Regions from separate parts of the Vibrio cholerae genome, predicted to be linked through region 3. Evidence: predicted binding sites of a transcription regulator. Region 3 holds the regulator's gene; each other region holds the start of a gene.
The links. Region 3 encodes MetJ, which represses methionine synthesis genes. Its sites were predicted from a motif close to TTAGACNTNTANANGTCTAA; they were not measured.
Positions count from the first base shown of each region.

Region 1: the regulator MetJ is predicted to act here: its motif matches at 1,843-1,862, upstream of metH (methionine synthase).
Region 2: the regulator MetJ is predicted to act here: its motif matches at 5,818-5,837, upstream of metE (5-methyltetrahydropteroyltriglutamate--homocysteine S-methyltransferase).
Region 4: the regulator MetJ is predicted to act here: its motif matches at 3,707-3,726, upstream of metN (methionine ABC transporter ATP-binding protein MetN).

Region 1 covers NZ_CP043554.1:2,562,793-2,570,578, reverse strand. The annotation lists gene F0316_RS11945 (cation:proton antiporter) at 380-1,714, opposite strand; gene metH (methionine synthase) at 1,911-5,591, shown strand; gene lysC (lysine-sensitive aspartokinase 3) at 5,664-7,019, opposite strand; lysine riboswitch at 7,130-7,307, opposite strand; gene F0316_RS11930 (pyridoxal-phosphate-dependent aminotransferase family protein) at 7,483-7,786, shown strand, end outside.
Region 2 covers NZ_CP043554.1:1,205,587-1,213,372, forward strand. The annotation lists gene F0316_RS05760 (EAL domain-containing protein) at 1-450, shown strand, start outside; gene F0316_RS05765 (M16 family metallopeptidase) at 584-3,352, opposite strand; gene F0316_RS05770 (hypothetical protein) at 3,576-4,262, shown strand; gene F0316_RS05775 (DUF4250 domain-containing protein) at 4,379-4,579, shown strand; gene metR (HTH-type transcriptional regulator MetR) at 4,586-5,503, opposite strand; gene metE (5-methyltetrahydropteroyltriglutamate--homocysteine S-methyltransferase) at 5,899-7,786, shown strand, end outside.
Region 3 covers NZ_CP043554.1:184,766-192,551, reverse strand. The annotation lists gene F0316_RS00935 (SPOR domain-containing protein) at 1-234, opposite strand, end outside; gene cytR (DNA-binding transcriptional regulator CytR) at 406-1,413, opposite strand; gene priA (primosomal protein N') at 1,719-3,923, opposite strand; gene rpmE (50S ribosomal protein L31) at 4,178-4,396, shown strand; gene F0316_RS00915 (malic enzyme-like NAD(P)-binding protein) at 4,704-5,981, shown strand; gene metJ (met regulon transcriptional regulator MetJ) at 6,091-6,408, opposite strand; gene F0316_RS00905 (O-succinylhomoserine (thiol)-lyase) at 6,676-7,786, shown strand, end outside.
Region 4 covers NZ_CP043554.1:2,057,019-2,064,804, reverse strand. The annotation lists gene syd (SecY-interacting protein) at 1-151, shown strand, start outside; gene F0316_RS09560 (Zn-ribbon-containing protein) at 153-929, shown strand; gene metQ (methionine ABC transporter substrate-binding lipoprotein MetQ) at 1,062-1,871, opposite strand; gene F0316_RS09550 (methionine ABC transporter permease) at 1,908-2,585, opposite strand; gene metN (methionine ABC transporter ATP-binding protein MetN) at 2,575-3,609, opposite strand; gene gmhB (D-glycero-beta-D-manno-heptose 1,7-bisphosphate 7-phosphatase) at 3,845-4,405, shown strand; gene treR (trehalose operon repressor TreR) at 4,470-5,420, shown strand; gene treB (PTS trehalose transporter subunit IIBC) at 5,669-7,093, shown strand; gene treC (alpha,alpha-phosphotrehalase) at 7,173-7,786, shown strand, end outside.

The sequences.
Region 1 (7,786 bases), 570 kb from region 3:
CGCCTATCCCAGTACTCATCCTCTACGATGTTCAATCATCCCAAGCTGTCCAACTCTTCTTACTGCTCTTTTTGTCTTTGTCTTTTTGCGTTTATCCTACGAGTGTACTTTATCAACGTTATCCTTAAGCTTATCCATCAGAGTCTATATGCAGTGTTTGGAGAAAACTCGGTAAGCAAATACAGCCGAAACTGCTGTAGCTTCAAGTCCACAAACCAAGGCTTAGGTAACTAGGAATGAATCTATGCACATAGGTATTTGCTCATTTATCGCCTACCTGCAGCTCCAAGTCGTTTAAGTCGTCTAGTCATCGAAAGGATTCTGAGGGTAATAAAAAACCGCAGTGTTTAACTGCGGTTTGTCGATAAAACAACGGAGATTAGTGCTGTTGTTCTTGCTGAGGTATAGGGGATTGATTGTCTGTATTTCTTTCAGCTTGGAGGGCTTTTTCAGCCTTTTTAGCTTTCTCAATCATAGGAGTAATGGTTGAGCCTTGAACTAGGATAGAAAACACTACCACGGCGTAAGTCATCACCAGAATCAGCTCTTTTACATCAATCAATTTCTCAGGAATTACCATGATTCCAGAGGGTATTGAGAGCGCCATCGCTAACGCGAGTCCCCCACGTAAGCCACCCCAAGTCAGAATACGAATCGACCAAGGGTTGTAACTACGGTAGCGTTTAAATCCGATGTAGGAGACAAATACGCTGAGGTAGCGGCCACATAACACCAGTGGAACTGCAAAAGCCATTAAAATCCAGTCTTCTTGATGGAACTCAAACAGTAGCATTGACATACCAATCAGCAGGAATAGGACGCCGTTGAGAAATTCGTCTACGAGTTCCCAGAAGTGATCGAGATGCTCTTCACTCTCTTTTGAGAAGCCTATGAAACGAGTCCAGTTACCAATCATGATCCCAGATACGACCATAGCGAGTGGACCAGAAACATGGATCACATCGGCAAATGCATAACCAGCGGTCGGAATACCAATCGTCAGCAACAGCTCCATAGAGTGGTCATCGGTTGCTGAAATCAGGTAGTGGAACAGGAGACCTAATAAGAAACCGTAAACAATGCCACCGATCGCTTCTTGGATGAAGAGAAGGGTAACGCTGCCAACCGTTGGTGTTTCATGCCCGAAAGCGATGGTAAAGATGGTCACGAAGATAACCAAGCCAAAACCATCGTTAAACAGTGATTCGCCTTCAATTTGGGTAGAAATACGTTTCGGTGCTTTGAGCTTTTTGACAATCGCGAGGACCGCAATTGGGTCGGTGGGGGAAATGAGTGCGCCAAATAACAAGCAGTAAACCAAATCAAACTGGATACCGATTAATTGGCAGAAACCATAGAGAGTAAATCCAATAAAGAAAGTCGAAAACAGCGTTGCGCCAAGAGCCAATACCGTAATTTCCCATTTCTGATCTTTTAGATTTGGCAGCTTAATGCCAAGACCTCCAGCGAAAAGAAGAAACCCTAAAATCCCTTTGAGTAGAAAATTTTCAAAGTTAATACTGGTGACGGTTTCGGTGGCGATTTGATTGAGATGAAACCAGTCGTTTTGACCCGCGATCAAGATCAGTAACGATAACATCATCGAACCTGCGGTGATTGCGATGGTAGTCTGCATTCGGCTGATCTTGCTATTAATAAATGCAATCAACATGGCTGCCGCAGAGAGGAAGCACAAAGTGTAGTAGACGGACATTCTCTTCTCAGTGTGTGTAACAATTTGTGAACGAAATTGTCTTTCTCTGTTGAGTAAATAGCAAATACTTTTTCATCACATAGGGTTCAGCTCACATCATCATGGTGAGTCACGAAAGAATGGTTGTTTTAGACGTCTAGATTTCTGAATTTTGTGTGATAGGATGTGGCAAACGCATAAGGAATGAGGCGGTATTGTGGGAAAAGAAGTAAGACAACAACTCGAACAGCAATTGAAACAACGTATCCTACTGATTGATGGTGGTATGGGTACCATGATTCAGAGTTATAAGTTACAAGAGGAAGACTATCGCGGTGCACGATTTGTCGATTGGCACTGTGATTTGAAAGGAAATAACGACCTCTTAGTGCTTACTCAGCCGCAAATTATTAAAGAGATTCACTCCGCTTACCTTGAAGCTGGGGCGGATATTCTTGAGACCAACACCTTTAACTCAACCACGATTGCCATGGCAGACTATGACATGCAATCGCTCAGCGCCGAAATTAACTTTGCCGCCGCTAAGCTTGCACGTGAAGTCGCGGATGAGTGGACGGCTAAAGATGCAAGTCGGCCACGTTATGTGGCTGGTGTGCTTGGGCCAACCAACCGTACTTGCTCTATTTCGCCAGATGTGAACGATCCGGGATTTCGTAACGTCACTTTTGATGGGCTTGTTGAAGCTTATTCCGAATCGACGCGCGCTTTGATCAAAGGTGGCAGCGATCTGATCCTCATTGAAACCATTTTCGATACACTGAACGCCAAAGCCTGTGCGTTTGCTGTCGATAGCGTATTTGAAGAGCTGGGCATCAGCTTACCTGTGATGATTTCCGGCACGATTACCGATGCCTCTGGGCGAACTCTGTCAGGACAGACAACGGAAGCTTTCTACAACGCCTTGCGTCATGTACGGCCGATTTCGTTTGGCTTGAACTGTGCGTTAGGCCCTGATGAGCTGCGCCAGTACGTGGAAGAGCTTTCACGCATTTCAGAATGCTATGTTTCCGCGCACCCAAATGCCGGACTGCCCAACGCGTTTGGCGAATACGATCTCTCTGCCGAGGAGATGGCAGAACATATTGCGGAATGGGCGCAAGCAGGCTTTCTTAACTTAGTCGGTGGTTGCTGTGGTACAACACCTGAGCATATCGCCGCCATTGCCAAAGCCGTCGAGGGTGTGAAACCAAGGGCTCTGCCAGATCTGAAAGTAGAATGTCGTCTCTCGGGTTTAGAGCCGCTCAATATTGGCCCTGAAACCTTGTTTGTTAACGTGGGCGAACGTACTAACGTCACCGGTTCAGCGCGTTTTAAGCGTTTAATTAAAGAAGAGCAATACGACGAAGCGCTCGATGTGGCGCGTGAGCAAGTCGAAAACGGCGCGCAGATCATCGATATCAATATGGATGAAGGCATGTTGGACGCCGAGGCGTGCATGGTGCGCTTTTTGAATCTATGCGCCTCTGAACCAGAAATATCCAAAGTTCCGGTGATGGTCGACTCCTCTAAATGGGAAGTCATTGAAGCGGGTCTGAAATGCATTCAGGGTAAAGGCATCGTTAACTCTATCTCTCTAAAAGAAGGGAAAGAGAAGTTTATTGCCCAAGCCAAATTGGTGCGTCGCTATGGTGCAGCCGTGATTGTGATGGCGTTTGACGAAGTGGGCCAAGCCGATACCCGTGAGCGCAAATTAGAGATCTGTCGTCGGGCTTACCATATTTTGGTCGATGAAGTGGGCTTCCCACCGGAAGATATTATTTTCGACCCGAACATCTTTGCCGTTGCGACCGGAATTGATGAGCACAATAACTATGCGCTGGATTTCATTAATGCAGTGGCGGACATTAAGCGTGAGCTACCGCATGCGATGATTTCTGGCGGTGTTTCTAACGTTTCCTTCTCTTTCCGCGGCAACAACTATGTGCGTGAAGCGATCCATGCTGTATTCCTTTATCACTGCTTTAAACATGGTATGGACATGGGGATTGTCAACGCAGGGCAGCTTGAAATCTACGATAACGTTCCGCTGAAACTGCGTGAGGCAGTGGAAGATGTGATCCTCAATCGACGTAGCGATGGCACGGAAAGACTGCTTGAGATCGCAGAAGCGTATCGCGAAAACAGTGTTGGTAAAGAAGAGGATGCTTCTGCGTTAGAGTGGCGCGCATGGCCTGTGGCTAAGCGCCTAGAGCACGCTTTAGTCAAAGGCATCACCGAATTTATCGTCCAAGACACTGAAGAAGCACGTCAGCAAGCCAGTAAACCGCTGGAAGTGATTGAAGGGCCGCTGATGGATGGCATGAACGTGGTCGGTGACTTGTTCGGGGAAGGGAAAATGTTCCTACCGCAAGTCGTAAAATCCGCGCGTGTCATGAAACAAGCCGTTGCGTATCTTGAGCCTTTCATTAATGCGCAAAAAAGTGGTAGCACTTCAAATGGTAAGATTTTGCTGGCGACCGTAAAAGGCGATGTGCATGACATTGGTAAGAACATTGTTGGCGTCGTGCTGCAGTGTAATAACTTCGAGATCATCGATCTTGGTGTGATGGTGCCTTGCGAGCAGATCCTCAAAGTCGCACGCGAGCAAAATGTCGATATCATCGGTCTCTCTGGGCTTATCACGCCGTCTTTGGATGAGATGGTACACGTGGCGAAAGAGATGGAGCGACAAGGGTTTGAACTACCACTCTTGATTGGTGGGGCAACAACGTCTAAAGCGCATACTGCGGTGAAGATTGAACAGAATTATCATGCGCCTGTGGTGTACGTGAATAACGCGTCGCGCGCGGTAGGGGTGTGCACATCATTATTGTCTGATGAACTGCGCTCCGGATTTATCGAACGTTTGGATCTCGATTATGAGCGCACGCGTGATCAGCATGCGCGTAAAACGCCCAAATCGCGTCCAGTCACGTTAGAGCAGGCACGTGCTAATAAAGCGGCGCTGGATTGGGCAAATTACACGCCGCCCGCTCCTGCGAAACCGGGTGTGCATGTGTTTGAAAACATTGCGTTAGCCACACTACGTCCTTATATCGACTGGACGCCTTTCTTTATGACTTGGTCGCTTATGGGCAAATACCCTGCTATTTTGGAGCATGAAGAGGTTGGTGAAGAGGCCAAACGTCTGTTTCATGATGCCAATGCCTTACTTGATAAAGTAGAGCGAGAAGGACTACTGAAAGCCAGTGGTATGTGTGCACTGTTCCCAGCAGCCAGCGTGGGTGATGACATTGAGGTGTACAGTGATGAATCGCGTACGCAAGTCGCGCATGTGCTGTACAACTTGCGTCAGCAGACCGAAAAGCCGAAAGGAGCCAACTACTGTTTGTCGGACTATGTTGCTCCGAAAGAGAGCGGTAAACGTGATTGGATTGGCGCGTTTGCAGTAACCGGTGGCATTGGTGAGCGAGCGTTGGCCGATGCTTATAAAGCTCAGGGTGATGATTACAATGCGATCATGATCCAAGCAGTGGCCGATCGTTTGGCGGAAGCCTTTGCGGAATATCTGCATGAAAAAGTGCGTAAAGAGATTTGGGGTTATGCGAGCGATGAAAATCTCTCCAATGATGAACTGATCCGTGAGCGTTATCAGGGCATTCGACCAGCGCCGGGGTATCCCGCGTGTCCTGAGCATACCGAGAAAGCGACTTTGTGGCAGATGCTGAATGTCGAAGAGACCATCGGCATGTCACTGACCACAAGCTATGCGATGTGGCCGGGCGCTTCGGTATCCGGTTGGTATTTCTCGCATCCCGATTCTCGCTATTTTGCGGTAGCGCAGATCCAACCAGATCAACTGCACAGCTACGCTGAGCGTAAAGGTTGGCGTTTGGAAGAAGCTGAAAAGTGGCTAGCGCCTAACCTTGATGCTTAATCAGTAAGACCTCCATCCACAATAAAAGAGGCCACATCATGTGGCCTCTGGTTTTATCTCGTGAGTTTGATTTTACTCTTGCTCAAACAGCTCTTTATGCAGCTTCTGCACCGCTTGTTTAGAGACAGATTCATGCAGCAAGAAACAGAGGTTATGCGCGCTGGCGCCATAGCAAATCATACGGAGGTTGTAATCTTCCAATACACTGAACACTTGCTTCGCGTAGCCGCGGCTCTCTTTCATCTTGTTGCCGATCAGAGCAATCAGACACAGGTTGTATTCGACTTCGACCGTGCATAGCTCCTCTAACTCGGCGCGCACCGCTTCAGGCAATTCTGGCGCACCGCCTGAGGTATCGGTTTTATCCAGTGTCAGTGACACGCTGATTTCTGATGTGGTGATGAGATCGACCGAAATTTTATGCTTGGCGAGAATTTCGAACACTTTGGCGAGGAAGCCGTAAGCATGGAACATCTGCGCGCTACGCAGTGTCACCATGGTTTGATTACAGCGTAGTGCAAGTGCGCGATACAGTGGCGCGCTTTCGACTTGTTTACGAATCCAAGTGCCGCCTTTTTCCGGTTCTTTTGATGAGCCAACAAACACGGGAATGCCATGGCGTACCGCTGGAAGCAAGGTAGATGGATGCAAAATCTTGGCACCAAAATTGGCCATTTCTGAGGCTTCGCTAAAGCTTATCTCAGGAATCGGCGCTGCTTTTGGCGCGATACGTGGATCGGTACTGTAGATCCCCGGCACGTCAGTCCAAATTTCCAAGCCACAAGCTTGCACGGCTTCGGCAATCAAAGCGGCTGAATAATCACTGCCGCCGCGGCCTAAAGTGGTGGTATTACCTTGCGCATCAGAGCCGATGAAACCTTGAGTCACGACAACATATTGCTCACACAGTGGTACCAGTTTCTCTTTGGCTAATTGAGCGATTTCTTTCAATTGAGGTTCGGCGCGACCGTAATGATCGTCAGTGCGTAGCACTTCGCGGATATCAAAACGTACCGCGTCGACACCACGCTCACGCATCAGTTGAGTGAGGATGTAGGTGGAGATGAGCTCACCACAGGCGACGAGATGGTCGGTCAGTTTTTTACTGGATTGAAATGACGCCGCTTCTGCAGCACTGGCCACAGAATCTAGCACGGCTTTGACTTCTTTTTCGACGCGTGTCGGATCGGCGAGCTGGTCGATAATCACATAATGGATATCGGCCAACTGTTGCAAAATCGCTTGGCGGCGTTCAGCTGAGGCCACGCCATTGGCGAGTTCGACCAATAAATTGGTCACCCCAGAGCAGGCGCTGCTGACCACTAAGCGTGTTTGTGGATTGTTTTCGATAATGGCCGAACAACGGCTCATGGCTTCAAAGTTGGCGACACTAGTACCACCAAATTTGGCGACGTTAAATGTGCTCACGGCAATTCTCCCAGACTTCCTGAAAAACGAGTTGTTGGTAACCCAACGTCCAATGTTGTGAAGAGAGTGTTTTTTATAGAGCAAAATAGAGGAGTGACTATAGAAAGATTTCCCTCAGAAGCTCTTCATCAGATTCGAGCTGATGACAGTTGAAGGGATTCAGCCCATTCAACCGATAAACCAAAGCCACAACTTTGATTCACCTCGGCACTACTCCCCCTGAATGTTCTGTATTGGAGTTGAGGCTCCACAAAACATCTGCCTGGGCAGTGCTCCTCTTCTGCTAGATAGCTCACACATTGAACGGTGTTGGTGAAATCTTGTCAACGACAAAATGTTCCAAAAGTGCAAATAAAAATGACATTAGTGTGACAAGGATTAACACTCTGGACATAGGTCGAATTGTTGCTGCAACTTAATTGCATTACTCTGATGGTTCTGGTCGCCACAACAAGGAGTCGTTATGACAATTCGCAGTTTTATCCCCCCGCATCGGATCTTGATGGGCCCTGGGCCTTCGGCTATTTCCCCTCAAGTCCTGCAAGCGCTCAGCCGCCCAACGGTTGGTCATCTTGATCCACTGTTTATCGGTATGATGGATGAGCTGAAACAGCTCTTGAAATATGCTTTCCAAACGGAAAACGAATTTACGATTGCCGTTTCTGCGCCGGGTAGTGCGGGTATGGAAGCCTGTTTTGTTAACCTCGTCGAGCCGGGCGATAAAGTGATTGTTTGCCGCAATGGGGTGTTTGGTGAGCGAATGCGCG
Region 2 (7,786 bases), 1.0 Mb from region 3:
AAACATCTTAAGCTGACCAACCGTGAAGCCGATAAGCAATCAAGCGAAATTACAACATTGCAAAGTTTAGCGTTTTTCACTCAATATCGGCTCGACCCCGGAGATCCACTCTCGTTGGCGGTGGAATACTTTAACGCGGTGCAGTCCGATGTTTTACCGGTCGTTACGGCTGGAGAATGTGTCGGCTTGGTGGATAGAGCCGCGCTGAATTTACACCTCACGCCGACGATGGGCACTGAATTGGAAACGGCACGTGAAGCCGCTATTTGGCGCAAACCCGTCAATCAAATCATGCGCACGCCGCAAGTCAAACTGGCTCATGATACAGACCTCAAGCTATTAGCCTCGTTGCTCAAAACCAATCCACCGCCACCTTGGGTTTTAGTCGAGGGTAATAAATACAAAGGGATTGTGACTGCGCCGCGTCTGCTCGCTTATTTAGCGAGTTGATACAGTCAGCAAGGCTGAGAGGAAATATCGGTTCCCCAAAACGCCACTCATAAAAAAGCCCGCTTGGCGGGCTTGGTTTAGGTTGAATAATGAGTGTTGTACGAATTATTGATTCGATGAGTGCGCTCAGCGCTTAGCCTTTAGGATTAGCCTTAGGTGTCATGATCAGCTCTTGTGACATAGTACCTTTGCCAAATAACGTTTGAGCACGTTGGTTGATGTCATCCAGAGTGATGGATTGCGTCAGTTCCTCAACCCTGTAGATGGTCTCAACGCCATAGTGATGAATCGCATAACGCAACATGAAGTAAGCTTGCTGCTCCGGTGATTTGTTGAGCGGTTTCATATCAATCAAGAACTTCTGTTTCACCACATCCAACTCTTGCTGTGTGACACCTTGAGCCAGCTCACGCGCGACCTCATGCATCACTTTGGCCACTTGTGGTTCACTTTTGGGGTCGACTAAAGCTGACAATACCCAATCATTGAGAATGTCTCCATCGACCACGTATGGGATCACCTGTGGCGTGTAGTCTAAACCTTGATGCTCGCGAACTTCAGCCAGTAAACGCTGAGTCGCAATACGCTGCAACATATCATCGATAAAGACGGTTTTTGCGGTACGCGGCTGCGTTTCAGATATCAGACGCAAGGAATACTGGGTCGAGTTTTCATTGTTAAGTGCTAACTCTAAGCGTGGCGCAACCGGTTTGATCAACTGGCTGGTCATAGGGGAAAGCGTTCCCTTGCTCAAAGGTATACTTGCTACGTACTGACGCAACATCGGGGTGATTTGAGAGCGCTCAATATCACCGACGATGACCAGCGTATTATTGCGTCCTTCACTGAAGAGACGTTGATGAACCTGCTCAATTTGCTGTGCCGTGACTTGAGCAATCTGCTCAGGGGTACGAATTCTGTAGGGACTTGTTTCGATAAAGCTTTGGTTGGTCACCGTACGGAAGAAAGCACCAATAGGGGAGTCAAAGTACGCACTACGATTTTGAGTAAATTCGGTTTTCACTGAATTGAGCTGATCAGAGCTGATTTTGACTTGAGTTGACAATAAATGGAGTATTTCCAACAGCTCAGGTAACTCTTGCGCTTTACTATTGGCTTCGAAACCATGACTGGTCGATGCAATATAGCTATAGAAACCAATGTCTTTCTGACGAAGGTAGCGATCAAACTGAGAGCCGTTCAACGTATCGAGGCCACTTCGTGTCTGTACTGCAGGAGCAATCTCGGCGGCAGGGAGTAGGTCTGCAGGTAACGCGAATTGGCCACCCGAACTGGCGTATTGAACAAAGACGCGATCTTTGGCTTCAATATTGCGCAGATAATAGGCATCAATACCGTTATCAAGCTGCCAATAAGTCACCTGTGGGTCGTCATTGATATCGAGTTGTTTCACCACTTCGCCCGCAGTAAATTGCTGGGTGAATGGGCTATCGATTTGTTGATCGATAGGCTGATTGCCAGGTTGCGCTAGGTCGTTACGCCATTGTGGCAAGGCTTTTTTCAATGCTTGCGCATCTTCAGTGGCCGCAACGCCAACAACCCAGACAGGGTTTTGGCTCAATTGCTGTTGGATATGACGATTGATCATTTCTGGTGTCGCGGAAGCAATAAACTCGCTCAAGCTCGCTTGGTAATCGAGCGTCGCTTGGATCGGTGTATCAAACACAATCGAGTAGACTTTTTGATTGGCATGGCTCGCTGGGGTCATGGCTTCGCGATCTTCTTGCAAAAAGGTTAAGTGCTCACGATAACCGCGCATAATGATATCCAACTCATTTTTGGTCACCCCGTAATCACGCATTGAAGAGAGGGTTTCCAGCAACAAGGCTTGCACTTTCTCTCGTTGTTCGGCCGCAAACCCGACGCTAATGAGAGTGTAACGTTGACCTTCAATTTCATAATGGGTTGCGTAAATGCCGGTTATGGCCTGCGCTGCATCATTGAATGCCGCTACTAGGCGTGTGTGCAGGAGTTGTTCGCCGACATCATCGCGCCAAAACTCTTGCTGGCTGGCATAGTCTTTAATCGCTGCTGAGCCTTGGGGGAAGATCAAGGTTAGGCTAGGGGATTCACCTGCAGTCACCGGAGCGACTAGGTCTTGGTTATTCAGGGCTTGGTGATAAATCGAAGCTGGCTTTTCGGTGGAGCCTTTCTTCCATGAGGAGAAATAGTTCTCAACCCACTGTTGGCCTTGTTCAAGGGTAAAGTTACCAGTAATAACCAGTTCCGCTAATTGAGGTTGATACCACTGTTGGTAGAAGGCTTTCAAACTGTCTGGAGTGGCGGCTTGCACCAACTCGCGTGAACCGAGGGGATCGCGATCCGCGTAGGAGGTTCCTTGGATCTGGTGCAGATAAAACTGCTGCTCTAAGCTCATGTTTTCTGTGCGTGAGGCGCGAAACTCTCCCAAAATCACCCCTTTCTCTTTTTCGACTTCATCAGCGTCAAACGCTAAACCGTCAGCAATATCAGCAAACCACAATAGCGCTTTATCGATATTTTGCGCATTAGGTAGGTCGAGCTGATAAACCGTGCGGTCGTAGCCGGTTAAAGCGTTAAAGTCCGCACCAAACTGGGCACCGCTTTGCTCAAACATACGAATCACATCGTTGTGCTGATAATGGCGGGTTCCGTTAAATGCCATATGTTCGATGAAGTGAGCGTAACCCGCTTGCTGCGCGGTTTCTTGCATTGAACCTGCGTGAACGTACAAACGAATAGAGACTTCTTGTTCACTGTCTGGGTAGAGATGGTAAGTAAGGCCATTGGGCAGTGTTTGAGTGACCCAGCGTTGGTCGGGTTGGAGTGCGCGGTTGGTTTGTTGTAAGGTGCAACCGGCGAACAGGATGCATAAAATGCTGACTAATAATCGAATTTTCATATCATTCTCTAGTTATAGTTGGACGGAAACTATAACGCATTGTGATGTTTTGTCGCTTCACTTTTGTTTGGCTTGCTGCACTTTTAGCCATTTTGCGATCTGGTCTGAGTAGTTCACACCACCGGAGTTTCATCCACAGAGGAAATTCGCGGCCGCTGCTTGGGGTTCTCGAAGGAGGTTTGCTATTATCTGCCACCTCGACAGCTCTCTGATTTGGCAAACTATGCTTTATTCTCTGATTTCCGTATTCGCACCTATGTTATTGGGCGCGCAAATCATTTTGACACTGGTGCTGGTCAAGGGGGAAATTTGCCCCGGACAGCGTGGTCGTATCCACAAAGTATTGCCTGCGTTAGCGGTGCTCTGGTTGGCCGTGGCGTCGATCAAAATTGAAGCGTTTCTGGTGGTGTTTGCTCTGTTTTACTTCTATTCGCAAGTGCAGACTAAAAAAACGCGTGAGGAAGGCCCGCTTTGGGTGATGTATTTAGCCAATGGTTTAGCACTGGCTTACGTCGGGATTTTGATCAGCGAAGCGCCAGCATGGCCCGCATCGCTCACTATCTTTGCGGCGATTTTCCTGCTGGGTGCGATGTTCGGACATTTGCTACTGACACTGGCTCGCTCACGCTTACAAGCCTTTCATCGAATCTTGCCTGTGGTAGGGATTGTATCTGCCATGCTCACTGCGTTATGCCTCTTGCCTTATGTTTCTGGTTTGAATGACGAGCAACTGCAAACACTATTGATGCCGATTGTGATGAGCTTTGGCTTATTGATTACGGGTATCGTGGCGTGGTGCTGGCATTTGATCTCTGGCAAAACCGTCAATAAATGGCAGTTATTGCTCGCCGGGCTTTTGGTGCTGGCATCCGCAACCGGATTCCACGGTTTGTATCAAATGCCGTTGTAGCGCAGTGGAGTGAAGTGCGTCGCACAGATCACTTTTCGTTACCCAAATAGCGACTATGCTTGATGAAGTTGGGGAGCGGAAACGCTGAGTGAAAACATTCAATCAGGAGTGATGTGATGGATCTGAGCAACGTACGAAACTTCGATAGCGTGATCTTGCTGGGCATCGTCAATGAAAAACTGCGTTTGGAATGTGACAGTCTGGATGAGTTGATCAGCACTTATGAAATGGATATTGAGCATCTGGTCGGTAAGTTAGACGTACTGGGTTATCAATACGATCCTCTTACCAACCAGTTCAAAGCTTATGCTCGGTAGTGATGCCTAAAGTGAAGCCATCTTGATCCCATCAAGGTGGCTTTTGCATTGTTGGCGTGCGGTAGCGAAAAAGGCTTGCAGGTAGCGTTTGTCTTTTTCGCTATGGCGAGTGGCGGCAAACAAGCGACGCCATAGCCCTTTACCTAACGGTTTACTGGTGATGAGCCCTTGGCGTGAAAACTCGCTGATTGCCCAATTGGGTAGTGCCGCAACACCTAATCCTGCCGACACCATTTGTACCAGCATCAACGTATTGTCGGCTTGCTTCCAGCGTGCGGGCTCAACGCCTGCGGGTTGCAAAAAGTGCTTCACCACATCCAATCTTTGCTTTTGCACCGGATAGGTGAGCATGGTTTGATCGGCTAAATCTTGGGGCTCAATACCGGCTTTGTCAGCCAATGGATGGTTGGTGGCGGTGATAAGGCGCATTTCAAAATCAAACAGTGGCTCATAATGCACTTCTGAGCGTGGCAAAATATCTGAGGTGATCACCAGATCCAATTCCCCCGCTAACAGCGCGGGTAGAGGTTCAAACCCAAAGCCGGACGAAAAATCCAGCGCCACATTTGGCCAGCTGACCTGATATTCGCGCAGGGCGGGCATTAGCCATTGAAAGCAGGAGTGGCACTCAATCGCCATGTGCAGGCGTCCATTCACATCTTCTTTAAGGCTTGCCAGTTCATTCTCGGCGCGTGACATCTTAGGCAAAATATCGTCCGCCAAACGCAGCAAAATTTCGCCTTCGGCGGTAAAACGCACTGGGCGTGTTTTACGCAAAAAAAGCTGCCCGCCAATTCGCGCTTCCAAGTCTTTAATCTGATGCGAGAGCGCAGACTGGGTGAGATGCAACGAGGTCGCGGTGGCGGTCAGTGAACCGGTATCGCGTAGCGAGATCAGCGTTTTCAAATGTTTCAGCTCTATCATGAACTCTCCTCACTTATCCCTAAGCCAACATGAATTTTTAGCTAAGTTACGCCGATTTTTCGGAGCTGTAAACATCTAGATGGCTATAATCTTCCTGCTTGAAGCCGCAGCGGTGTTGGCTACATTCGTTCACCCCAATCACATAGTGTGTCTATGCTCATGGGGATGAACTCACTTGCCGCCTACCTGCAACTCCAAGCAGTTTGGTTATAAATAGTAAAGGTAAATTGATAATCGCCAGTGCCAACATGAAAATTACTAATAAACAAGTTGAATAAATGAACCTTGTTCTCGAAGGCGTACAACGCGATAGTTTAGCCATCCAGACATCTTTCGATGTGCTGAGGCAGCTTAGAGCTTCTACGACCTATTAAGAACAGACAAAGGATTTTCACATGACAACGACACACATTCTTGGTTATCCCCGCATTGGCGAAAAACGCGAACTTAAATTTGCTCTTGAAAAATACTGGCGTGGTGAGATTGACCAAGCGGCTTTGAAACAGGTCGGCAGCCAAATTCGTCAACAAAACTGGGCATTGCAAAAAGAAGCCGGATTAGACTTTGTGACCGCGGGTGACTTTGCTTGGTACGACCATGTACTCACCACCACGCTGTTACTCGGCCATGTGCCTAAGCGCCATAACCACGGTTTTCCTGATTTAGATACGCTGTTTCGCGTAGGCCGTGGTCAGTCACAAAATGCCTGTGGCTGCGGAACGGGCAGTGCGGCTTCTGATATGACCAAGTGGTTCAACACTAACTATCACTACATCGTGCCGGAGTTCAGCTCTCACGACACTTTCAATGTGAGCTGGCCACAACTGTTTGAAGATGTGAATGAAGCGCTGCAAGCGGGTCACGATGTAAAACCTGTGCTGCTTGGCCCAATCAGTTACCTCTATTTAGGTAAAGAAGTGGAAGAGGGTTTTGATCGTTTAACGTTGTTGCCGCGTCTATTGACCGCTTACCAAGCGATTCTGAGCAAGCTGGCGAAGCAGGGTGTGCAATGGGTACAAATCGATGAGCCTATTTTGGCGTTAGAGCTGGAACCCCGTTGGCAAGAAGCATTTAAACTGGCTTATCAGGTGATCCGCGGTGACGTCAAACTGCTGCTGACCACTTACTTTGATTCAGTGTTAGACACGCTTGATAAGATAGTGGAACTGCCGGTTGATGGTCTGCATGTGGATATTTCGGCCGCTCCAGCGCAGCTCGAAACTATTGTGAACCGCTTGCCTTCCGATTGGGTGCTTTCTGCGGGGGTCATTAATGGCCGTAATGTTTGGCGTGCCGATTTGAGTGCCATTCTGGCTCGTCTACAACCTGTAAAAACCTTGCTGGGTGAGCGTTTGTGGGTCGCCAGTTCCTGTTCACTGCTGCACAGCCCAGTCGATCTGGATCTGGAAGGCGATCTGAGCGCAGAAACCCGCAGTTGGTTTGCGTTTGCTAAGCAGAAAGTGACTGAAGTTGCGTTGCTTGGGCGTGCATTGGAAGGGGATGCAGCGGCCATTTTGGCTTGTGATACCTATAGCCAACCAATTGTTGCGCGCAAATCTTCTCACACGGTGAACAAGGCTTCTGTGCAAGCGCGTATCAATAATATTACGGCGGCATTGGCAGAGCGGAGTGCGCCTTATATTGAGCGTGCTCATCACCAAGCAGAAGTATTGGGTCTGCCTTTCTTACCGACCACGACCATCGGCTCTTTCCCACAAACAGGAGAGATCCGTACTGAGCGTAGTGCGTATCGCCAAGGCAAGCTGAGCGAGCAAGAGTATGTGCAAGCACTGAAAGGCCATATTGCTGATGCAGTGAAACGCCAAGAAGCACTAGGGCTAGATGTGCTGGTACACGGTGAAGCGGAACGTAATGACATGGTGGAATACTTTGCTGAAAACCTCGCCGGTTTCCAAACCACGCAGTTTGGTTGGGTGCAGAGTTACGGTTCACGCTGTGTAAAACCAGCGATTGTGGTGGCGGATATTGAACGTGAAAAACCGATCACGGTAGAGTGGTCAACTTACGCGCAATCTCTCACGTCTAAGCAGATGAAAGGGATGCTGACGGGGCCTGTGACCATTCTGTGCTGGACCTTCCCACGTGAAGACATCAGTCGCCAAGAGATTGCTCAGCAATTGGCGTTGGCACTGCGTGATGAAGTGGCGGATTTGCAAGATGCAGGCATCAATATTATTCAAATTGATGAACCCGCGATTCGTGAAGGTTTACCACTGAAAAAACGCGATCATCAAACCTATTTAGATTGGGCAGTACAAGCGT
Region 3 (7,786 bases):
CGGTAGCGTTTCTGTCGGCTTAGGTTTACTGCTCGATGTCGATGATGACGTCGACACCTGAGTGTTGACTTTAGGTTCCGGGTCGTTGCTGAGCAAATACAAGCCATAACCAAAGCCCGCGATGAGTACTATAGCGACTAAACCACTACGCCATGGTTTACGGCGCGGCGCTGCTTTTCTACGGGTCGGCTTCTTCGGACTACGACCGCCTCTTACATAATCTCTATTAGCCACGTTGTTGTTCGGAAATTAACAAAATTGTCCACATGTTAATGCAGATCGCAGCCAGATAACAGAGTTACGCCCAAACAACTGGCCTTATCGCCGATCTCAGCGCTGCGACAGGAACGAAAAAAGGAACCGAGTTCAAACCATTCAAGCATGAAACTCGGTTTCGAAGGTGGGTTACTTCTTGCTTGGCGGCGCAGCACTCTCACGCACGACCAGCTTGGTCTCCAAAAGACGCGATCCTGCACGCACATCGTGTCCGCGAAGCAGCTCAAGCATCATCAGCATGGCTTGACGGCCAATCTCATAACGCGGCTGCGAAATGGTGGTTAATGGGGGATCGCAGTACTGGGCAAACTGAATATCGTCAAAACCGACCACAGAGAGATCTTGCGGTACGCGCAAGCCAAGTCGCTTCGCTTCCTGAATTGCGCCAATCGCCATCGTATCGTTGTGACAGAAAATCGCGGTCGGCTGCTCAGGCAATGCCAACAGCTGACGCACCGCTTTTGCCCCGGCTTCAAAAGTGAAATCGCCAAAAGTGCAGTAAGTCGGGTTCATGGTGATGCCAGCACGACGCAGCGCCTGTTGATAGCCTTGATGACGGAATTGGCACAGCGCAGCATGTTGTGGACCGGAGATCTGCGCAATCCGTTTGTGCCCAAGCTGAGTGAGATAGTTTACAGCCTCAAATGCCGAGGTCAGGTTATCAATGTGTACCGTTGGCAATTCCAGCTCTGGCGCAAATTCACACGCCATCACCATAGGCGGTAGGTTTTTCTGCTCAGGTTTACTCACATCAAACGGCAAATCTGTCCCCAGCAGCAACATACCGTCTGCCTGTTTGGTAAACACCAGATTAACGAACGAGTTCTCCCGACGCTTCTGTTGACCACTATCCCCCAACAGCACCAGATAACCGTGCTCCATCGCGGCATCTTCAATACCGCGAATGATCTCAGAAAAGTAGGGATCACAGATATCTGGCACGATAGCAACGATGGTTTTCGATTCATTACGGCGCAAATTGCGCGCCAAAGAATTGGGTGAGTAACCCGCTTCCAGCACGGCCTCTTCCACTCGTTTGCGAGTGGACGACGAGACTTTCTCTGGATTCATCAACGCACGAGACACGGTCGCGGTTGAAACTCCAGCAAGCTGGGCAACATCCTTCATTGTCGCCATGTATTTTTACCCTCTTTTCTCTATCGAGTGATGTTGAGCATCACACTCATGATGACTGATCTTGTAAGACTTAACCTGCAATCAGTAAATCTTGTTCATGCTAGAAATCATGGCCATAACCATGACGTTGGGCTTAACGAAAACGATTCACTGAGTGGATTTTACCGATAGTCTAAGGGATTCAGAACAGAAAGTTACGGCGAGATTAACAAATTTTGCATAGTCACTGTGATTTTCATCACGATAATAAGCATTAATTTGCTGACAAAATTAACACACATCAGCGTTATAAAACGCGATGTGAATTAGCTCAAATCTTGCGGATCAATATCGATCGACCAGCGCACCTTGCTCGACAGCGGTAATTGTTGCAGTGCTGGACGTGCGCTTTGCAAAATCTTCTGCATCAGGGTGCGATTCGGCGTTTGTAGTAAAAGCTGCCAACGGAATTTTCCCGCTCGTTTCGCGAGTGGCGCAGGCGTAGGCCCGAGCACCATACATTCGCTATCAAACCAAGGATTGCAGCGCAAGGTTTCGCGCACTTGACGCAAAAAATCTTCCACTTGAGCGGTGTGATTGGCTTCGGCTCGAAATAAGCTCAAGAAAGAATAAGGGGGCAACTGCGCCAGCTTACGCTCTTCCAACGCCGTCAGGGCAAAATGGTGGTAATCCTTATGCAGCAAGGCTTGTAGCAAACTGTGTTCGGGATGATGCGTTTGTAACACCACTTCGCCCGGCTTGCTGGCACGCCCTGCCCGCCCTGCGACTTGAATAAAGAGCTGAGCCAAACGCTCAGAAGCGCGAAAATCACTGCTGTACAATGAGCCATCGACATCCAACAACGCGACCAAGGTAACATCGGGGAAGTGATGTCCTTTGGCGAGCATTTGCGTACCAATCAAAATCTGATATTCGCCTTTGCGAATCGCGGTTAACGCCGATTCCAAACTGCCTTTACGCCGCGTGCTATCTCGATCAATCCGCACTGAACGATACTCAGGGAATAGAGTGCGTAATTGCGCTTCAAGCTGTTCCGTACCAACGCCGACAGTAACCAGTTGAGTCGAGCCGCACCCGTTGCATTGATGGAGAACAGGACGCTGTGAACCACAATGGTGGCAGCGCATTTCATTGCTGTGTTGGTGATAGGTGTAATAGGCATCGCAGCGCTGGCACTCCGCAATCCAGCCACACTCGTGACACATCAAGGCCGGAGAAAAACCGCGGCGGTTTAAAAACAGCATCACCTGATTACCCGCCGACAAATGGCGGCGCATTTCCGCAATCAAAGGCGCAGACAGGCCACTTTCCAGATAGAGCCCTTTCACATCCAACGCGTGGTTACGTGTGGGTAGTGCATTACCAGCACGCTGCGTCAGTTGCAAGTGATGGTATTTACCACTGAGCGCATTATGCAACGTTTCCAAAGCTGGCGTCGCCGAGCCGAGCACAATCGGAATATTCTCCAAATGCGCGCGCATCACAGCGACATCTCGGGCGTGATAACGCAGACTATCTTGCTGCTTGTAAGAACTGTCATGTTCTTCATCAACAATAATAATGCCCAATTTGGCAAAGGGTGTGAACAGCGCCGAGCGCGTACCAATCACAATCCCCGCCACTTTATCGCGCGCCGCCAGCCAAGCGTTGAGGCGTTCAGTATCGTTGAGCGCCGAGTGCATCACTTCGATGGGGACATTAAAACGTTGGCGAAAACGGTTGATGGTTTGTGGAGTTAAACCAATTTCCGGCACCAACACCAAGGCTTGTTCACCACGCGCCAATACAGGGGTGATGAGGTTAAGATACACCTCTGTTTTGCCTGAGCCCGTTACCCCTTCTAATAAAAAGCAGCCGAAACCTTGCTGGCTATTCACCGCCGCAATCGCGATCGCCTGCTCTTGATTAAGCTTAGGTTTATCGACTTTAGCTTCCAGCTCTTGCGGCCAAGGACGCGCCACAGGTTTACGCTCTTCACACTCAATCCACCCTTTTTCGACCAAGGCTTTGAGGGTCGTACTGCTCACCTCTTCATCAAGCAAAGTTTGGTGCGATAAAGCGCCGTGCTGCAACAAATGGAGAACTTGCGCTTGTTTTACCGCGCCACGCTTCACCCCTTGCATCAGTTGCTCTTGACCAAGCGCGGTCAAACGCCACTCTTTATGGCTAGTCAGCTCTGCCGCTTTGCCTTTGCGCAGTGCGCCGGGCAAGGCATTCGCGTACGTTTCACCGAGCGGATAATGATAAAACTGGCTACACCAGTGCAGCAGAGACTGCAGTTTATCTGGCCACACGGGCGCGTCATCCAAAACGGCTTGCACGGATTTCAGTTGTTCGATAGGAAAATCGGATTGATGTGTCAGCGACTGGACAATACCGACCAAGGTTTGTCGCCCAAAAGGCACTTGCACACGACCGCCCAGCACGGGAAATAGATGAGCTGGGATCAGATAGTCGAAAGACTTATCCAGAGGTACAGGCAGGCAAACTCGGGCAATGGTGGGTCGCATCAGGGTCCAAAACAGGGAAAAATCAAACGGATCACAGTCTACTGGAAGCTTGACAGAAATTCGACCCGCGCTTTTGGTGAAATAATCGGCGCGATCGGTTGATCCGAAACTCGAGATTCATTAATATATCGCGCCTTACGGCATCCTAGAGGGTTGACCTCTCTGGATATGCAAACTCGTTATTTTTAACACTACGTGTGGTGTCCGACGACAATCGATTCGGATGGCGACACGGCCTAAATTGAGGTTATCCCATGAAAGCTGGTATCCACCCAGAATACAAAGCAGTAAACGCAACTTGTTCTTGCGGCAACTCTTTCGTTTTCAACTCTACTCTAGGTAAAGACACAATGCACCTAGACGTATGTGACAAGTGCCACCCATTCTACTCTGGTAAGCAACGTATCGTTGACACCGGTGGTCGTGTTGAGCGCTTCAACAAGCGTTTCGGCGCACTGTCTGCGAAGAAGTAATTTCTGCTTTACGCTAGATTTTGAAAAAGGACGCTTCGGCGTCCTTTTTTCATAGCTTAAACCCCGCCACCGCTATCTCATCTCACTTCCAGCGAGGATGAATTGGACACTCACTTATCTGCATATACAACCCTTTGAATTGGCACATTCTGGCTATTTCTTCTCCGTGATTCACATTTTCACTGGTCTTATCAGCAAGATCTTCGCTTTTTTTGTACGCTTTGCTCAGTGTCTAACCTAGGCAGTTTGCAATAGTTACTTTAAAATTTGCGACCTCCCCCATAAATAACAATAAGAGAACAGCCCTATGTCCGATGACAATCGCCTCAACCCAACACCTGAAGAACAATTTCGCCAACGCGCTCTGGATTACCATGCTTACCCAACCGCGGGCAAAATTGGTATTGCACTGACCAAGCCAGCCGATTCTGCTGCCGATCTCGCTCTGGCTTATAGCCCAGGTGTAGCTGAGCCAGTGCGTGAAATCGCGCAAAACGTTGACAATGTGTATAAGTACACCGCGAAAGGCAACACGGTGGCCGTGATCTCTAACGGCACCGCAATTTTAGGATTGGGAAATTTAGGCCCGATGGCCTCTAAGCCTGTCATGGAAGGTAAGGCACTGCTGTTTAAACGCTTCGCAGGATTGGATTCGATTGATATTGAAGTAAAACACCGCACGATCGACGAATTTATCGATACTGTCGCTAACATTGCTGATACTTTCGGCGGCATCAACTTAGAAGATATCAAAGCCCCAGACTGCTTTGAAATTGAGCGCCGCCTGATTGAGCGTTGTGATGTCCCTGTATTCCACGATGACCAACACGGTACTGCGATTGTCACCGCGGCTGGCATGCTTAACGCCCTTGAGCTGCAAGGTAAACAACTGAAAGACTGTATTATCGTCTGCCTTGGTGCGGGTGCCGCAGCGGTGGCGTGTATGGAGCTACTGATCAAATGCGGGGCAATGCGTGAGAAAATCTACATGCTGGATCGCAAAGGCGTGATCCACACTCGCCGTGATGATCTCAATGAATACAAAGCGCTGTTTGCCAACAACACCGACAAGCGTACGTTGGAAGATGTGATTGCGGGAGCGGATCTGTTCTTAGGCGTTTCTGGCCCTAACTTGCTGCCAGCGGATGCCCTTAAGCTGATGGCCGACAAGCCTGTGGTGTTTGCCTGTTCCAACCCAGATCCTGAAATCAAGCCAGAAATTGCTCATCAAGTGCGTAACGACATGATCATGGGGACAGGCCGCAGCGACTATCCAAACCAAGTTAACAACGTGCTCTGTTTCCCGTTCATTTTCCGTGGAGCACTCGATGTGCGCGCGAGTGAAATCAATGACCAGATGAAACTGGCTGCGGTAGAGGCGATTCGCCAACTGGCGAAAGAGCCTGTGCCAGCCGAAGTGCTGGCAGCTGCTGGAGTGGATAAGCTCAGTTTCGGTATTGATTACATCATTCCAAAACCGATGGACCCACGCCTATTGCCACGCGTAGCACGCGCCGTCGCGGAAGCGGCAGTGGAATCGGGTGTTGCTCGTATCCCAATGCCAGAAAACTACATGCAGGCTTAATCTGCTTGTTTATTTGGATAAAAAGTCGATAAAAAAGCCCCTCAGTTATATGAGGGGCTTTTTTATAAGCAGGATTTGTTCAATGAACCCGTATCACTCACGCCAATCGTTACTCATCGTAAGATTCGAACTCAATCCCCATTTCGGTCATCAAACGTTTGGCTTCGGCAGGAATATCATCAGGGCGATCTTTACGTAGGTCTTCGTCCGTCGGCAGCGGCTGGCCGGTATAAGCATGCAAGAAGGCTTCGCACAGCAATTCACTGTTGGTTGCGTGACGTAAGTTATTGACTTGACGGCGTGTTCTCTCATCCGTTAGCACTTTGAGAACTTTCAGCGGAATGGATACCGTGATTTTTTTTACCAACTCGCTCTTTTTCCCATGCTCTGCATAGGGGCTGATGTATTCGCCATTCCAGTCTGCCATTGCGCACCTTCGTTATTGTGGTTCGAATCGAAATTTCAAAGGCCCTAATTTTAGCGGGATTTACCGCCATAAGCAAAGACATATAGACGTCTAGAAGTGTTGACGTCTTTATTTAACATCAGTAAAGTGTCGAGTAATTTATGGGCAACGAATAAACCTCATCCCCCAGTTAGGGAAAGTTGCGATGCGACAACCGACACTGCAGCTTAAAGCAGGAAAGGTATATGATGAAGCCCTCTAGGACAGAATAGCCAGCAAGGAAACTCCATGACCACACGCAAGCCAGCCACTATTGCGGTTCGTACCGGGATTGAATCGGACACTCAATACCATGCCGTTGTGCCCCCTATTTATCTTTCGACCAACTATGGTTTTCCCGCATTTGGCGAAGTACCTAAATACGATTACACCCGCTCAGGCAACCCAAACCGAGGCCTATTAGAACAAACCTTATATGAGCTTGAATGTGGAGAAGGTGCCGTAGTGACCAACTGTGGCACTTCGGCCATCAATTTGTGGGTCACAGCCTTGTTAGGCCCTGACGATCTGATTGTCGCGCCGCATGACTGCTATGGCGGCACTTATCGCTTGCTCAACACTCGCGCTAAAAAAGGCGATTTCAAAGTGCAGTTTGTGGATCAATCCAACGCAGCCGCACTCACCCAAGCTTTAGCCCGCAAGCCCAAACTGCTGCTGATTGAAACCCCCTCCAACCCTTTAGTGCGTGTGGTGGATATTGCTCATCTTTGCCAGTTAGCGAAAACGCAAGGCACTTTGGTAGCGGTCGATAACACCTTCTTAACCCCGGTATTCCAAAAGCCTCTCACCTTGGGCGCGGATTTTGTGCTGCACTCCACCACCAAATACATTAATGGTCACTCGGATGTGATTGGCGGCGTGTTGATCTGTAAACACAAGCAACATGCAGAAGAGTTGGCTTGGTGGGGCAACTGTTTAGGTTCAACTGGTACTCCATTTGATAGCTACATGACCTTACGTGGTATTCGCACGCTGGGCGCGCGGATGCGCGTGCATGAAGAGAGTGCGCAACAGATTTTGGCTTATCTACAGACTCAATCTTTGGTTGGCAAAATTTATCATCCAAGTCTGCTCGACCATCCGGGTCATGAGATTGCCAAAAAACAGCAATCTGGCTTTGGCGCTATGCTCAGTTTCGAGTTTGCCGGCAGTTTTGAGCAGTTGAAATTCTTTGTGGGTAAGTTGGCGCTGTTTTCACTGGCAGAGTCACTTGGTGGGGTAGAAAGTCTTATCTGCCATCCCGCGTCTATGACTCATCGTGCAATGGGCGAAGAAGCCTTAGCTGAAGCGGGAATTTCCCAGCAGTTGCTGCGTCTTTCCGTCGGTCTTGAAGATGCCT
Region 4 (7,786 bases), 1.1 Mb from region 3:
TATCGCCACTACCGAGGATGAAATGGCAGTGATTTCAGTGTGTAACCTGAGTGGTAATGTGATCCTCGAGAAATTAGGGACAGCGCAGCGTGAAGTATTGACTGCCGATCTTGAGACGTTTTTAGAACAGCTTGAACCAAAGGTGAATTGAGATGTACGTGGTTGAGTTGGAGTTTGAGTGTTTTGATAACACCACCATCAGCGCCGTGGATAAAGCCATCAACGGCTTGATGGATGCGCTGCGCTATAACGGACAAGTATTGGGGCGCGAGTTTCCGATTGTGCTGGGTGACGGAGTGTTTTACGTGCGCGCCGTCTGCCCTGAAAAAGAGAGCTTGCACCCGAAATTTCATTCCGAATACGTTGAAGTTTGTGTGAGCCGTTTGAGTGAGGCCAGTTTGCTCGCGCCGAAAGTTCGCGTGCTGGGGTTAGACATCAACTCAGAACAAGCCGCGGAAGAGGAAATGCCGAGTTGGCAGGTGCTTTACACCACCTATGTGCATACGTGTTCACCACTGCGCAGCGGTGAAAGTCTGTTGCCTATTCCTCTGTATCGTAATCCGCCGACCTTTAATGGTGATCACAAAGCGGTGATCAAATGGCAAACCGAGTGGCAAGCGTGTGATGAATTGCAAATGGCCGGAGCGTGCAAAGCGGAGCATGCTGCGCTGCATGAGATTTGCGATGTGGACAGTGATTTGTTCCGCCGAGGTTGGGATTTACGTGGCCGGATTGAATTTTTGACTCAAGTGCCGACCTATTACTATCAGTATCGGGTGGGAGGCAGTAGCCTTGCGCAAGAAAAAGCGCGCCCTTGCCCTAAGTGCGGCGGAGAGTGGTTATTGGATGAGCCACTGCACGACATCTTCCATTTCCGTTGTGAGCCGTGCCGGATTGTCTCCAATATTTCTTGGGATCACTTGAAATAGAGTGCTGGATGCACCTTCATGCCCCCGCATTCATCTTTTCTCTATTCGTATTCAAAGCACTCAGTAATAAAAAAGGTTGGCGTAGCGCCAACCTTTTCTGTTTTTAAGCGGGAAGACCATTAGAAATGGCGATTACCAGCCTTTTACGGCGCCACCTTGGAAGATTTCAGACGCGGCTTTAGCGACTTCATCGGTTTGGTAGGCTTTCTTGAAGTTTTGTACGTTTTCGGCGTTCACGTTTGCTTCACGGGCAACCAAAATATTGACGTAAGGTGACTCTTTGTTTTCAACGAAGATGCCATCTTTTTCTGGGGTCAGGTTGATTGAGCTCGCGTAAGTGGTGTTGATGATAGACAGAGCCACATCATCCAGTGAGCGTGGTAGCTGGGCTGCATCTAACTCGAGGATCTCAAGTTTCTTTGGATTTTCAACGATGTCACGTACGGTTGCTAGTAGACCGACGTCTTCACGCAGTTTGAGCAGACCTTGTTGTTGCAACAGCAGCAGTGAGCGACCTAGGTTAGTTGGATCGTTTGGAACCGCAATGCGCGCGCCATCTTGTAGTTCATCAACCGATTTGATCTGTTTTGAGTAACCTGCAATCGGGTAAACAAAGGTGTTACCGACGATCGCTAGCTTGTAACCACGATCGGCAATTTGCTTATCGAGATAAGGTTTGTGTTGGAATGCGTTCGCATCGATAGAACCATCATCTAATGCCGCGTTTGGTGTTACGTAGTCGGTGAAAGTCACCAATTCGACATCCAGATTGTATTTTTCTTTAGCCACTTTGGCTGCCACTTCCGCAACTTGTGCTTCCGCCCCTGCCATAACACCAATTTTCACTTTGTTGTTATCTACGGCTTTTTCACCGCAGCCGGCCAAAATTAGGGTTGAGGCTGCAGCAGCGATAGTCAGTAAACTTTTCAGGCTAAACTTCATGATGAACTCCTTGTTCAAAAAAGGCTTTTGTTTTACTTATCGATGATCGACGCGGCGTACCAACGCATCACCGATGGATTGAATAATTTGTACCAGTACAATCAGCATGACCACAGTGACCGCCATGATGGTGATGTCGTAACGGTGGAATCCATAGCGGATCGCCACATCGCCCAGACCACCACCGCCAACGGTACCCGCCATGGCTGAGTAGCTGACCAGTGTCACGAGAGTAATCGTGACTGAGTTTAAAATCGTCGGCAGCGCTTCAGGCAGCAGTACCTTACGAATGATTTGCAGTGGCGTCGCACCCATAGATTGCGCCGCTTCCACTAAGCCGGTTGGCACTTCAAGCAGCGCACTCTCAATCAGGCGCGCTACAAACGGAATCGCCCCAATCGTGAGTGGCACAATGGCCGCAGTGGTACCGATAAAAGTGCCGACAATCAGTTTGGTGACAGGGATGATGGCGACCATCAACACCAAAAAGGGCACCGAGCGACCGATGTTAACCACGGCGCCGAGTACACGGTTCAGCGGTAGGTTTTCCAGTAAGCCCTCTTTTTTGGTGGTATGGAGAATCACACCTAGCGGAATCCCGAGCGCAAAACCCACCGCACCGGCAATCGCGACCATATACAGTGTTTGCCATGTGGCGGTTAACAGTAGGTCGCTATTGAGTGCAAACCATTGTGCAATCGTATTAAAGGACATAACCTAGCACCTCTACTTTAACGTTGTTTTCGCGCAGATAACGAATCGCGGCTTCATCATCGTCGGCATTACCAAAAATTTCAGCGACCATCATGCCAAACTTCACGCCGCCGGCGTAATCCAGATCTGAGCTAAGAATGCTGACATCAATATTGTATTTGCGAGCAATTTGCGTCATCAGTGGTGCATCCACGGTGGCGCCGGTAAATTCCAAACGCACCAGTGGGTAGCTGCCTGCCACGCGAGTTGGCTGTAAGCGCACTTGGTAATCTTCAGGAATCGATAAATCCAAGGTTGAGCGGATGAATTGATGTGCCAGCTCGGTTTTCGGGTGGGCAAAAATATCGCCGACCGTGCCTTTCTCAACCAGCTCACCGCCACCAATGATCGCCACTTCATGACAGATGCTTTTCACCACATCCATTTCATGGGTAATCAGCAAAATGGTCAGGTTAAGCTGACGGTTAATCTCTTTAAGCAGTTCTAAAATCGACTGCGTTGTCGCTGGGTCTAGTGCGCTGGTGGCTTCATCACACAGCAATACTTTGGGATCGCTTGCCAAAGCGCGAGCAATCGCGACACGTTGCTTCTGGCCGCCAGAAAGATTCGCCGGGTAGCTCTCTCTTTTCTCAGAGAGACCAACCAGTGCCAGCAATTCCGTGACTTTAGTTTCTATCCGTTGTTGTGATTGACTCGCTAACTCCAGCGGCAGAGCCACATTTTCAAACACAGTGCGTGATGAAAGCAGATTAAAATGTTGAAAAATCATGCCGATGTTACGGCGGGCTGCGCACAGTTGTGGATTATTGAGCGTGGTTAAATCTACGCCATCGACAATCACTTGGCCGCTAGTCGGTTTTTCTAGCATGTTGACACAACGGATCAGCGTACTTTTCCCAGCACCGGATGAGCCAATCACCCCAAAAATTGTACCTTGTGGAATCAATAAATTGATATCTTTCAGGGCGTGGATTTGCTTATCCCCCTGATAGAACACCTTATTTACGCTTTTAATCTCAATCATGTGCAACCCTGTACTGCTCAAGGCAGAATAATCTATCGGCCTCTTCCTCAATTGGTAGTCGATGCTATGGGCTTGCTGAGTTTAAGTCAATAGATATTTTTACGTCTAGACGTCTAAATGGTTATGAGTGATTAGACGAGAAGGTTATTAGATAGTGACGAAAAAAATATAGATAGTGATGAAAAAAATAAAGCGTGCAATAATTCGCGCAAAGTGACTTGAAAGAGATAGCATTTTGGCCAAACCCGCCGTATTTCTGGATCGTGATGGCGTGATCAACGTCGATCATGGTTACGTGCATGATGAGCACGATTTCCAATTTATTGAAGGTGTATTTGAAGCGACTGCGGCTTTGCAGCGTATGGGGTATTTGTTGGTGCTGGTCACCAATCAATCCGGTATTGCGCGCGGCAAATTTAGCGAAGAGCGTTTCATTTCTCTCACCCAATGGATGGACTGGAACTTTGCCGATAATGGTGTTGAGTTTGATGGTATCTATTACTGTCCGCACCATGCTGAACATGGTATTGGGCAATACAAAGAAGAGTGTGATTGCCGTAAACCTAAGCCGGGCATGTTTCTTTCGGCGCGTGATTTCCTGAACATCGACATGGCCAATTCGGTGATGGTCGGTGACAAAGCCGAAGATATGATGGCAGCTGAAGCGGCGGGTGTAGGCACTAAGATTTTGGTGCGCACCGGTAAGCCAATCACAGAGCAAGGTGAAGCCTTAGCGACCGTGGTGCTCGATAGCATTCGCGATGTGCCTCATTATCTACTGCGAGTGAAAAAATAAGGTCGCTTCAGTGACCTTATTGACCGCTCATTCTTTTCTTATCAATGAATACCAATACAAACGCATGAATCGAAAACTGACTATTTTAGACATTGCTAGACTTTCAGGCGTCGGTAAATCTACCGTTTCGCGCGTGTTAACCAATGATCCTAAAGTGAAGCCTGAAACCCGCGCTAAAGTAGAGCAGGTGATTGCAGAGTCGGGGTATGTGCCCTCTAAATCGGCACAAACCATGCGTGGTGGTAGTCAGAAAGTCGTGGGCATCATTATTTCACGTCTGGATTCTCCTTCTGAAAACAAAGCAGTCAGCACTATGCTGCAAGCTTTCTATGCTCACGGCTACGATGTGGTGATCATGGAAAGCCAATTTAGCCGCGAAAAAACCAATGCTCACTTAAAAGTGCTCGCCAAGCGGCAAGTGGATGGCGTCATTGTGTTTGGCTTTACCGACATCGATCATGATGCCTTACTCAGTTGGCAGCATCGCTGCGTGCTCTTGGCCATGCACAGTGATGAGATTTCCTCTATCAATTATGATAATGCTGGGGTGATTGAGCGTGCGCTGCAGCATTTGGCACAAAAACAGTTACGCGATATTGCCTTCATTGGGGTCGACCCACGTGACAAAACCACGGGTGAGCAGCGACTCAACGCCTATCTCAATTGGTGTGTTGAGCATGAGATTGTGGCGAATTACCAAACCGGACAACTGCATCATGAAAGTGCTTATCTGCTGGTAGATAAAGTGCTGACTGAGCAAACCCAAGCGATTGTGTGCGCGAGTGATACTTTGGCGCTCGGTGTGATTAAGCGTTTGCAAGAGCTGCAGCGAGATGACGTAGTGGTGACGGGGGTTGGTGGTAATGAGTTGCTCTCTTTCCTGTTTCCGAACATATTCAGTGTCGATCCTGGTTATCGTGAGGCCGGAAAACTGGCGGCAGATCTGCTGATTGAGCAGCTATGCGGCTCTGACCATGGCTGTGTGCATTTGACCCAAATGCCAGTGTCACGCTAAGCCTATTCTTTCTTTAATTCGGTGCTTTCATTCGGCTCCTCATCAGTGGCTTTTTCGCCACTTTCGTGATTTTGCCTCTCTTTTTACTACACTAAATTGACGCATAAATAACGCACAGTGTGATCCCATTCAATTAATGGGATTGTTCCCATTTTTATCTGTTATGCATTGTGTCAATATCGCACCAATTGATTTGGGACTGTTCCCAATTGCTGCAATGATAATAATTCAATAGGGTGGACGAGGATATGAGCAAGATAGCGAAACAAGACGTGACGCGTCTTATCGAATTGGTGGGAGGCGAAAGCAATATTGCGAGCGTTACTCACTGTTTGACACGCTTACGCTTTGTGCTGAATCAGCCAGAGCAGGCTGACAAGGCGGGTTTGGAAGCGCTGAGCATGGTAAAGGGCTGCTTTACCAATGCGGGGCAATTTCAGGTAGTCATTGGCACTGAAGTTGATCAAGTGTACAAAATGCTGCTGGAACAAACCGGGAAACAAGCCGTTTCCAAAGACGATGCCAAAGTCGCAGCGCGTCAAAACATGAATGTGCTAGAGCGTGGTATTTCCCATTTGGCTGAAATTTTTGTGCCACTGCTGCCTGCGATCATCACCGGTGGTTTGATCCTCGGTTTTCGTAATGTGATAGGTGACATTCGCATGTTTGATGGCAAAACGCTGACTGAAATCAGTCAGTTTTGGGCATCGGTTCATGCGTTCTTGTGGCTGATTGGCGAAGCGATTTTCTTCTTTTTACCTGTCGGTGTTTGCTGGTCAACCGTGAAAAAACTTGGCGGTACGCCAATCCTCGGTATTACCCTTGGGGTAACACTGGTTTCTCCGCAATTGATGAACGCTTACCTGATCGGTAAAGAAGTGCCAGAAGTATGGGATTTCGGGCTGTTTGCGATTGAAAAAGTGGGTTACCAAGCTCAGGTTATCCCTGCTATCTTGGCTGGTGTGGCATTAGCCTTTATTGAAAATAATTTAAGACGTGTGGTGCCTTCTTACCTCTATCTGGTAGTGGTGCCGTTTGTATCAATCATTGTGTCAGTGGTGCTTGCTCACGCCTTCATCGGCCCATTTGGTCGCGTGATTGGTGATGGTGTGGCATTTGCAGCGAAAGCGGCAATGACGGGTGATTTCGCGGTGATTGGTTCGACGCTGTTTGGCTTCCTGTATGCTCCTCTCGTGATTACTGGCATTCACCACACCACTAACGCGGTGGATCTGCAGCTGATGCAAGAGCTTGGTGGTACGCCGATTTGGCCATTGATCGCGCTATCTAACATTGCGCAAGCATCGGCAGTAGTGGGCATCATTATCATCAGTAAAAAGCAGGGCGAACGGGACATTTCTGTACCGGCGGCGATTTCCGCTTACCTTGGTGTAACTGAACCTGCTATGTACGGTATCAACCTTAAATACAAATTCCCTATGCTGAGCGCAATGATCGGCAGTGCTTTGGCTGCCGCAGTCTGTGGTAGCGCAGGTGTAATGGCCAACGGTATCGGTGTCGGCGGCTTGCCGGGTATTCTCTCGATTCAGCCGCAGTTTTGGAGTATTTACCTCGTCGCCATGCTAATTGCGATTTTGGTACCTGCAGCATTGACTCTGCTGATGTACAAGCGCGCACAGAGTTCAGGCAAACTGGCCGTTTCGGCTGCCTAATCTCTACCCGATTTAGGAGTGGTTTGCGCCACTCCTTTCTCTGTTTTTGAGTCAATTTTTTTGAGTAAGTGAGAGTAGTATGAGTAGCTCAACCCAATCCATGCCTTGGTGGAAAACCGCTGCAATTTATCAAATTTATCCGAAAAGTTTTTGCGATAGTGGCGCGAAGGGCGTGGGCGATCTGCAAGGCATTATCAGCAAGCTCGATTATTTGCAAAAGCTTGGGATTGAAGCGATTTGGCTGACGCCGATTTATCAATCGCCTATGGTCGATAATGGGTATGACATTGCCGATTATTACGCGATTAATCCAGACTTTGGCACGATGCAAGATTTCGAACAACTGCTGAAAGAAGCCCATCGTCGTGGTATTCGCATCATCATGGATATCGTGGTTAACCACACCTCAACCGAACACGCTTGGTTCCAATCTGCATTGGGCGATCGCAATAGCCCTTACCGTGACTACTATATTTGGCGCAAACCGGTTAACGGTGGTGTGCCGAACAACTGGCAGTCCAAATTTGGCGGGAGTGCGTGGGCGCTGGATGAAGCGACCGGTGAGTATTATTTGCATCTGTTTGCCAAAGAGCAGGCCGATTTGAACTGGGAAAATCCGCAAGTTCGAGAAGAAGTAAAAAACATCATCGGATTTTGGGCTGAAAAAGGTGTCGATGGTTTCCGACTTGACGT